DNA from 3 places in the Streptomyces sp. NPDC046909 genome. Region 3 is predicted to be linked to each of the others. Evidence: riboswitches for the same ligand, from Rfam matches in the RefSeq annotation. Region 3 holds a riboswitch; each other region holds the start of a gene.

Region 1 (2,254 bases), on a different contig from region 3:
GCTCACCTTGGACTGGTGCCAGCCCGCCAGCCGGGCCGCCTCACCACTGGTGAGCCCCGCACCCGTGCGCAACGCACGCAGTTCGGCGCCCAGTTTCCGGCGGCGTACCGCGGGACCGTGCTGCATGGGCTACTCCTTACTCCTTACGGGCCGCTCAAATACGGTTTTCCGTCGGAGAGTTCACCGCTTCGAGCGACAGATATATGCATATCTTGGTGGATCGGCACCGTGACGGGCCTGGTAATGGCAGTCTGGCGGCGAAGCACCAGTCCGGGACCGTACTCGAACCATCCGCTCCGTGTCGGACTGCGGTCCCGTGGGAAAGGGACGACGTCGCCATGGCAGACCATCTGGAAGCATCCGTCACTCTGCCGAGCGATCCCGCCTCGGTCTCCGCGGCCCGCACCTATGTCATCGGCACCCTGGCGGAATGGGGTCTGCCGGCGGACACCGAGGTGGCGGAGACGATCCGGCTCATCGTCTCCGAACTCGCCACCAACGCCGTACAGCACACCTTCGGGCAGTCACCCACCTTCACGGTGGACATCCATCTCGACCGTGACGAACAACTGCGCATCGGCGTCACCGACAGCCACCCCCGCTTCCCCAAACGCCTGCCGGCCGCTGTCCAGCAGGACAACGGCCGAGGCATGGTCATCATTCGGTGGCTCACCGCCGAGTGCGGCGGAAAACTGAGAGTGCGGCCCACGCGCGAGGGGGGCAAGACGGTTTCCATCGAACTGCCTTGGACCGTCCCGGCGGAGCCGGTGTCAGCGGCGGGGCAGCAGGAACCGTAGGCGGGGCGCTACGGCGGCCCCGCGAGGGTGGCGGCGGGTCAGGTCGCCGTCACCCCCGCGGGATCGGGTCACTTGACCCGGCCGTACCAGACGCTCTTCGTCCAGATCTTCTCCAGCTTCACGACCTCCCCGGTCTTCGGGGAGTGCCAGATCTTCCCCTTCCCCGCGTAAATACCGACGTGGTACACGTTCGACCCCGAGTGGAAGAACACGAGGTCTCCGGCCTTGCGGCTGCCGGAGGAGATGTGGCGGGTCTTGTTGTACTGCTGGGCCGCCGTACGAGGCAGTTTTTTGCCGGCCTTCTTGTACGAGTAGAGCGTGAGCCCCGAGCAGTCGAAGCGGTGCGGCCCCGCGGCGCCGTACTTGTACGGGGAGCCCTTTTTGGAGGCCGCTACCTGGAGTGCCTTCGTCGCCGGTGTCGCGGCCTCGGCATCGGACGCGAGGCCCGGGACCACGAGGGAGCCGCCCACTGCGGCGAGGGTGAGAGCCGAAGCCGTACCGGCTCGGGCCATCAGCGACGGGACACGATTGAGCGCAGTCATGCGCAACCCTTCGTCAGCCGCCTGTGAAGGATGACCTGTCGGATTCGGGCTGGCGAAGTTGCCCGGCCGCAAACTGCGGCTTCACCCCAAGGGCTGCTCGGAACGGCCGATGAAGGCTGCTCCGGCGACCCGTCGTGCTTGGGTCCTCCACTCCTGCCGATCCACTCCTGTCGACTCGGTCATCCGGGCGGCGGCAGGACTCGGCGTCCACCCGGACCGCCCCGCCGCTGTGGCGGGGGCTTGTCGTCAGACAGGGATCTTCACGCACTCAATGCCGAAAAACCCAATGGAATCGGGGATTTGTGTTGTTACTCACCACTCACCCGTTCGGGTGGACACTCGTCTGTTCGAGGGACTGTCCAGGGGTCCGAGGACGCCCGGACCAGCATCGGAGGCACTCATTCCGGACTCGGGCTACGCGCGTCGCGCAAGCCTGACGGCCCAGTCGAAGGAGAGGCGTCTACTCCGAATGGGGGTACGTCATTTGGTCCGTTTCAACCCCGGTCCGGACACTGCGGCGGCAGGGCGACCCGCGCGGTGCGCCGCTCGCCGTCGAGCACCCGCAGCGCCTGCGCCAGGGTCGCGGCGTGCACCTCGGTCTCGCCGCGCTGATGCATCGTCGCCAGCGCGTCGCGCAGTGCGGCCGCCTTGGCCACGAGCGCCTGGGCGGCCCGCAGTCCGCGGTAGGTGTCGCCGTGGTGCGCCGGGTTGATACGGCCCAGCAGATCGACCACGTCGAGATAACGGTCGATCAACTCGCCCTCGGCGCGCGTCAGGGCGGGCAGCGGTGGGAGTTCGGGTGGGAGCACCGGCCCCTCACCGCCCGGTGGGCGGCGCGGCGGTGGCCTTCCGGCTGGGGATGATCCGGTCCACCAGCCCGTACTCCACGGCCTCTTGGGCGTCCATGATCTTGTC
Region 2 (2,254 bases), on a different contig from region 3:
GGTCCTTCCGACGGAACTGGTGGTGCGCGATTCCACTTGAGCGCGCAACCGGAGCACCGGTCAACGCATGTGAAGGCTGCGCCCGTCCGGTTCGCGTCGAGTCGCCGGGGGATTCCATCCGTATTCTCTGATCATGGCCGCACCCACCGCATATTCGCTCATCGCCACTGACCTGGACGGAACCCTCCTCCGGGGTGACGACACGCTCTCCGACCGGTCGCTCGCCGCGCTCGCGCGGGTGGCGGAGGCAGGCGCCCGGCATCTGGTGGTGACCGGCCGGCCGGCCCCGAGAGTGCGACCACTCCTCGACGACCTCGGCAGCACGGGGCTCGCGGTGTGCGGACAGGGCGCGCAGGTGTACGACGCCGGCGCGGACCGTCTGCTGTGGTCGGTCACCCTGGACCGGGAGCTGGCCGAGACCGCGCTCGGCAAGATCGAGGCCGAGGTCGGCCAGGTGTACGCCGCCGTCGACCAGGACGGCGTCGAGGGGCTCACGCTCATCGAACCGGGCTATCTGATGCCGCACCCGACCCTCCCGGCTGTACGGGTCGACCGGCGCGACGACCTGTGGTGCGAGCCGATCAGCAAGGTGCTGCTGCGCCATCCCACGCTGTCCGACGACGAGTTGGCGGCGACCGCGCGCGGAGTCGTCGGTTCCCTCGCGACGGTCACGATGTCGGGTCCCGGCACCGTCGAACTCCAGCCATGCGGCATCACCAAGGCGACGGGTCTCGCCCTGGCCGCCGAGTACCTCGGCCTCGGCCCGGACCGGACCATCGCCTTCGGGGACATGCCCAACGACATCCCCATGTTCGACTGGGCGGCCCACGGCGTCGCGATGGCGAACGCCCACCCCGAACTCAAGGCCGTGGCCGACGAGGTGACCTTGTCCAACGAGGACGACGGCATCGCCGTCGTCCTCGAAAGACTCTTCGGCAGCCCTGGGCAGAGCCTTTGTACGGGCCCTTAGTAGGCGCCCCACACGTTGTCGATGGACCCGTACCGCTGCGCCGCGTAGTTGCAGGCCGCGGTGATGTTGGCGACCGGGTCGTACGGGTCCCACGAGGTGTTGGCCACGTGGTACGCCTGGAAGGTCGGGTCGATCACCTGGAGCAGGCCCTTGGACGGGGTGCCCGCGGCCGCGTTGGAGTCCCAGCCGTTGATGGCGTACGGGTTGCCCGAGGACTCCCGGATGACATTGCGGTAGATGCCGTCGTACGTGCCCGGGATGCCGTTCTGCGCCATGACCTGGAGGGAGGCGCGGATCCAGCCGTCGAGGGTGTCGGAGTAGCCGAGCGAGGTCGCGGAGACCGTGCCGGTGGTGGCCGCGGAGGCGCTGGTCGCGCCGATGACGGGGAAGGCGAGCGCGGCGACGGCGGCACCGGTGACGGCGAGTTTGCGGGACAGGCGCATGGCGAAGTTCCTCTCCGGCGCCTGCGAGGTGAGCTGTCGGGTTCGGGCGGGAGATGCCCGGCCACACCGGAGAAGGCATGGCTTCACCCCGAGCCGTACCGGTGGGCCGTAATGGCACCGGTGCGGCGACTTACCTTGGGTCCCCCGCTCCTGCCGTACGTGTTCTCGTGAGTGAGTGAGCGGTATCAGGGCGGCGGCAGGATTCGGCGTCCGCCCTGGGCCGGGAACGTATGCGATCGCACATGTCCGGAACAAGTACCGGATTCACACATCACACCCGTTGATCATGGTGTGCGGCTTATGGGGCGCTGAATTCCGGGGGTGACGGGTGTGGCGAAGTGAGGCAAGTCACCGCGAAGCGCAAGAGGTGCAAAACGGTCAAGAATGCCCAACTGGCAACTAACCGGCCGTCCGTGGAATCCGCCGCTCCCACGTCCGGTGGAAGACCACCTCGCCGCCCTCCGCGCAGATCACCTCGTTGAAGGTGAGGAACTCAGCCGCCTCACAGGTGATCTCCGAGCGGGTCCGCACCGTGGTGTCCCACGCCAGCTCCGGCCGGTGCAGCCGGATCGACCACTCCGAGCGGGCCCGCGCCGACAGCGGGTCCGTCTCGTCGATCGTGTACGTCTCCAGCGCGTCCTCGGTGAACTCCAGACCGTCGGGGTACACGCGCGTGCCGCCGTATCGCGGATCGACCTCCAGCCGCCACTCACCCTTGGCGACATCGCGTACGACGAGGCGCTCGGGGCGCGGTTCGTCGAGAGTGACCGGGAAGGCCACGCCCAGCGGCTCGGACTGCTCGGGCTCGTCGAAGGTGACGGGCGCGCTCAAGTCGTGATTC
Region 3 (2,254 bases):
CCGCTTTAATCCCCGTGAAACGTCGACGATTGACGTGTGTTCAGTGACTCTATTGCAAAGAGCGGGAATTTCCGATGGCGGACCGGAATCCATGGATATTTTTTGGACAGCAGAGGGACGGAAACGGCGAAACCCCGGCTCGATGAGCCGGGGTTCCAGAAGATCTTGCGGTCCGTCGTCAGACGTTCACGCCGTGCGAGCGCAGGTAGGCGACGGGGTCGATGTCCGAGCCGTACTCCGCGGTCGTGCGGGCCTCGAAGTGCAGATGCGGTCCGGTGACGTTGCCGGTCGCGCCGGAGAGGCCGATCTGCTGGCCCGGGGTGACCGTCTGGCCCACCGAGACGCCGATGGACGACAGGTGGCCGTACTGGGTGTACGTGCCGTCGTTCATCTTGATCACGATGTTGTTGCCGTACGAACCGCCCCAGCCCGCCTCCACGACGGTGCCGGAGCCGACCGCGTGGACGGAGGTGCCGCTGGCCGCGTGGAAGTCGACGCCGGTGTGGCTGCCGGAGGACCAGACGGCGCCGCCCGCCTTGTAGCCGGTGGAGATGTACGAGCCCGAGATCGGGGCGACGTAGCTGTTGAGGCGCTTGCGCTCGGCGGCCGCGCGGGCGGCGCGCTCCTTGGCCTTGCGCTCCTTCTCGGCCTTGGCGGCGGCCTTCTTGCGCGCGGCCTCCTCGGCCTTCTTCTGCGCGGCCTCCTTGGCGGCCTGCTCCTGGGCCTCGGCCTGCGCGTCGATCTGGTCGGCGACCGAGTCGCCGATGGTGATGACCGGGATGAGGCCGGTCTGCTCGGCCGCGGGCTCCGCGGCGAGGGCCGGGGCGGCGAGGGTGCCGATGACGCCGGTGGTGGTGAGGGCCGCGATCCCCGCCGCGCGGGCGGTGGAGCGCTTCATCCGGCTCGGGGCACGGTGCTTCCCGGTGGCGCGCGTGAACGCCATGTAGTGGCTGGTCCTTTCCTTCCTTCTCGCCTACCGGGTTAGCTGACGGGTTCGGAGCAGGAAGGTCTCCTACGGACCCCCTCGCGACACGCGCGGGCGTCCGATTCACCCCAGGGACTGCACAAGTGGGTCCCCGGCTCCCCTGGCTCGCGCCGTACGGGGACTCGGCGATGACTGTCCGGTGCCGCGGACGCGGCGCAGTGCCTGACGGACAGCCCGGACGACGCTAAGGGGGGCCACTTTCAATCCCCAAACGGATGACGCAGTTTGTAGCGCATCCCACAGGGCAAACAGGCAACCAGCCTTCAATTCGGACATTGAGGGGCCCTGGTGACGCTTCAGTCACCAGGGCCCCTTCACGCGCGCGTGCCGCTACTCGGCCGTGACGACCGTGACTTCGCCGATGCCGAGAGCCTCGACCGGCTCCTTGATGGCGGAGGCGTCGCCCACCAGGATCGTCACCAGACGGTCCACCGGGAAGGCGTTGACGGCCGCCGCGGTGGCCTCGACGGTGCCGGTCGCGGCGAGCTGCCGGTACAGCGTGGCCTGGTAGTCGTCGGGCAGGAACTGCTCGACCTGGTCGGCCAGGGTGCTCGCGACGGCCGCCGCCGTCTCGTACTTGAGCGGCGCCACACCGACGAGGTTCTGCACGGCGACGTCGCGCTCGGCGTCGGTGAGCCCCTCCGCGGCGAGGGTGCGCAGCACCTTCCACAGGTCGTCCAGGGCGGGACCGGTGTTCGGGGTGTCGACGGAGCCGCTGATGGCGAGCATCGCGGCACCGCTGCCGTCGGGCGCGGACCTGAGGACCTGCCCGAACGAGCGCACGCCGTAGGTGTAGCCCTTCTCCTCGCGCAGGACGCGGTCCAGGCGGGAGGTGAGGGTGCCGCCGAGGCAGTAGGTGCCGAGCACCTGCGCGGCCCACACGCGGTCGTGCCGGTCGGCGCCGATCCGGCCGATCAGCAGCTGCGTCTGGACGGCGCCGGGGCGGTCCACGATGACGACACGGCCGGTGTCGTCGGCGGTGATCGGCGGCACCGGGCGCGGCTGGGCTGGGGAGCCGGTCCAGGAGCCGAGGGTGTCGCCGAGCAGCGCGTCGAGGTCGATGCCGGTGAGGTCGCCGACGACCACGACGGTGCCGGTGGCGGGGCGGACGTGCTTCTCGTAGAAGGCGCGTACGGCCGCCGAGTCGATGTTCCGGACGGTGTCCTCGGTGCCCTGGCGCGGGCGGGACATGCGCAGGTCCGCCGGGAACAGGGTCCGGGAGAGCTCCTTGGCGGCCCGGCGGGACGGGTTGGCCAGCTCGTGCGGGAT

What was found. A riboswitch is a leader RNA that binds a small molecule or an ion and turns the genes downstream of it on or off. The one in region 3 is predicted to bind cyclic di-AMP.
Positions count from the first base shown of each region.
Region 1: another riboswitch for cyclic di-AMP. It lies ahead of ABZ928_RS29635 (C40 family peptidase); the one in region 3 lies ahead of ABZ928_RS41015 (M23 family metallopeptidase).
Region 2: another riboswitch for cyclic di-AMP. It lies ahead of ABZ928_RS43250 (transglycosylase SLT domain-containing protein); the one in region 3 lies ahead of ABZ928_RS41015 (M23 family metallopeptidase).

Region 1 is NZ_JBEYXC010000009.1:305,239-307,492, reverse strand. Features, by position in the region: gene ABZ928_RS29645 (helix-turn-helix transcriptional regulator) at 1-126, opposite strand, end outside; gene ABZ928_RS29640 (ATP-binding protein) at 339-797, shown strand; gene ABZ928_RS29635 (C40 family peptidase) at 866-1,339, opposite strand; cyclic di-AMP (ydaO/yuaA leader) riboswitch at 1,343-1,555, opposite strand; gene ABZ928_RS29630 (hypothetical protein) at 1,834-2,148, opposite strand; gene ABZ928_RS29625 (ATP-dependent Clp protease proteolytic subunit) at 2,156-2,254, opposite strand, start outside.
Region 2 is NZ_JBEYXC010000019.1:20,117-22,370, reverse strand. Features, by position in the region: gene ABZ928_RS43260 (LacI family DNA-binding transcriptional regulator) at 1-40, shown strand, start outside; gene ABZ928_RS43255 (HAD family hydrolase) at 134-970, shown strand; gene ABZ928_RS43250 (transglycosylase SLT domain-containing protein) at 967-1,413, opposite strand; cyclic di-AMP (ydaO/yuaA leader) riboswitch at 1,419-1,605, opposite strand; gene ABZ928_RS43245 (CocE/NonD family hydrolase) at 1,813-2,254, opposite strand, start outside.
Region 3 is NZ_JBEYXC010000017.1:32,403-34,656, forward strand. Features, by position in the region: gene ABZ928_RS41015 (M23 family metallopeptidase) at 179-943, opposite strand; cyclic di-AMP (ydaO/yuaA leader) riboswitch at 956-1,123, opposite strand; gene ABZ928_RS41020 (pitrilysin family protein) at 1,316-2,254, opposite strand, start outside.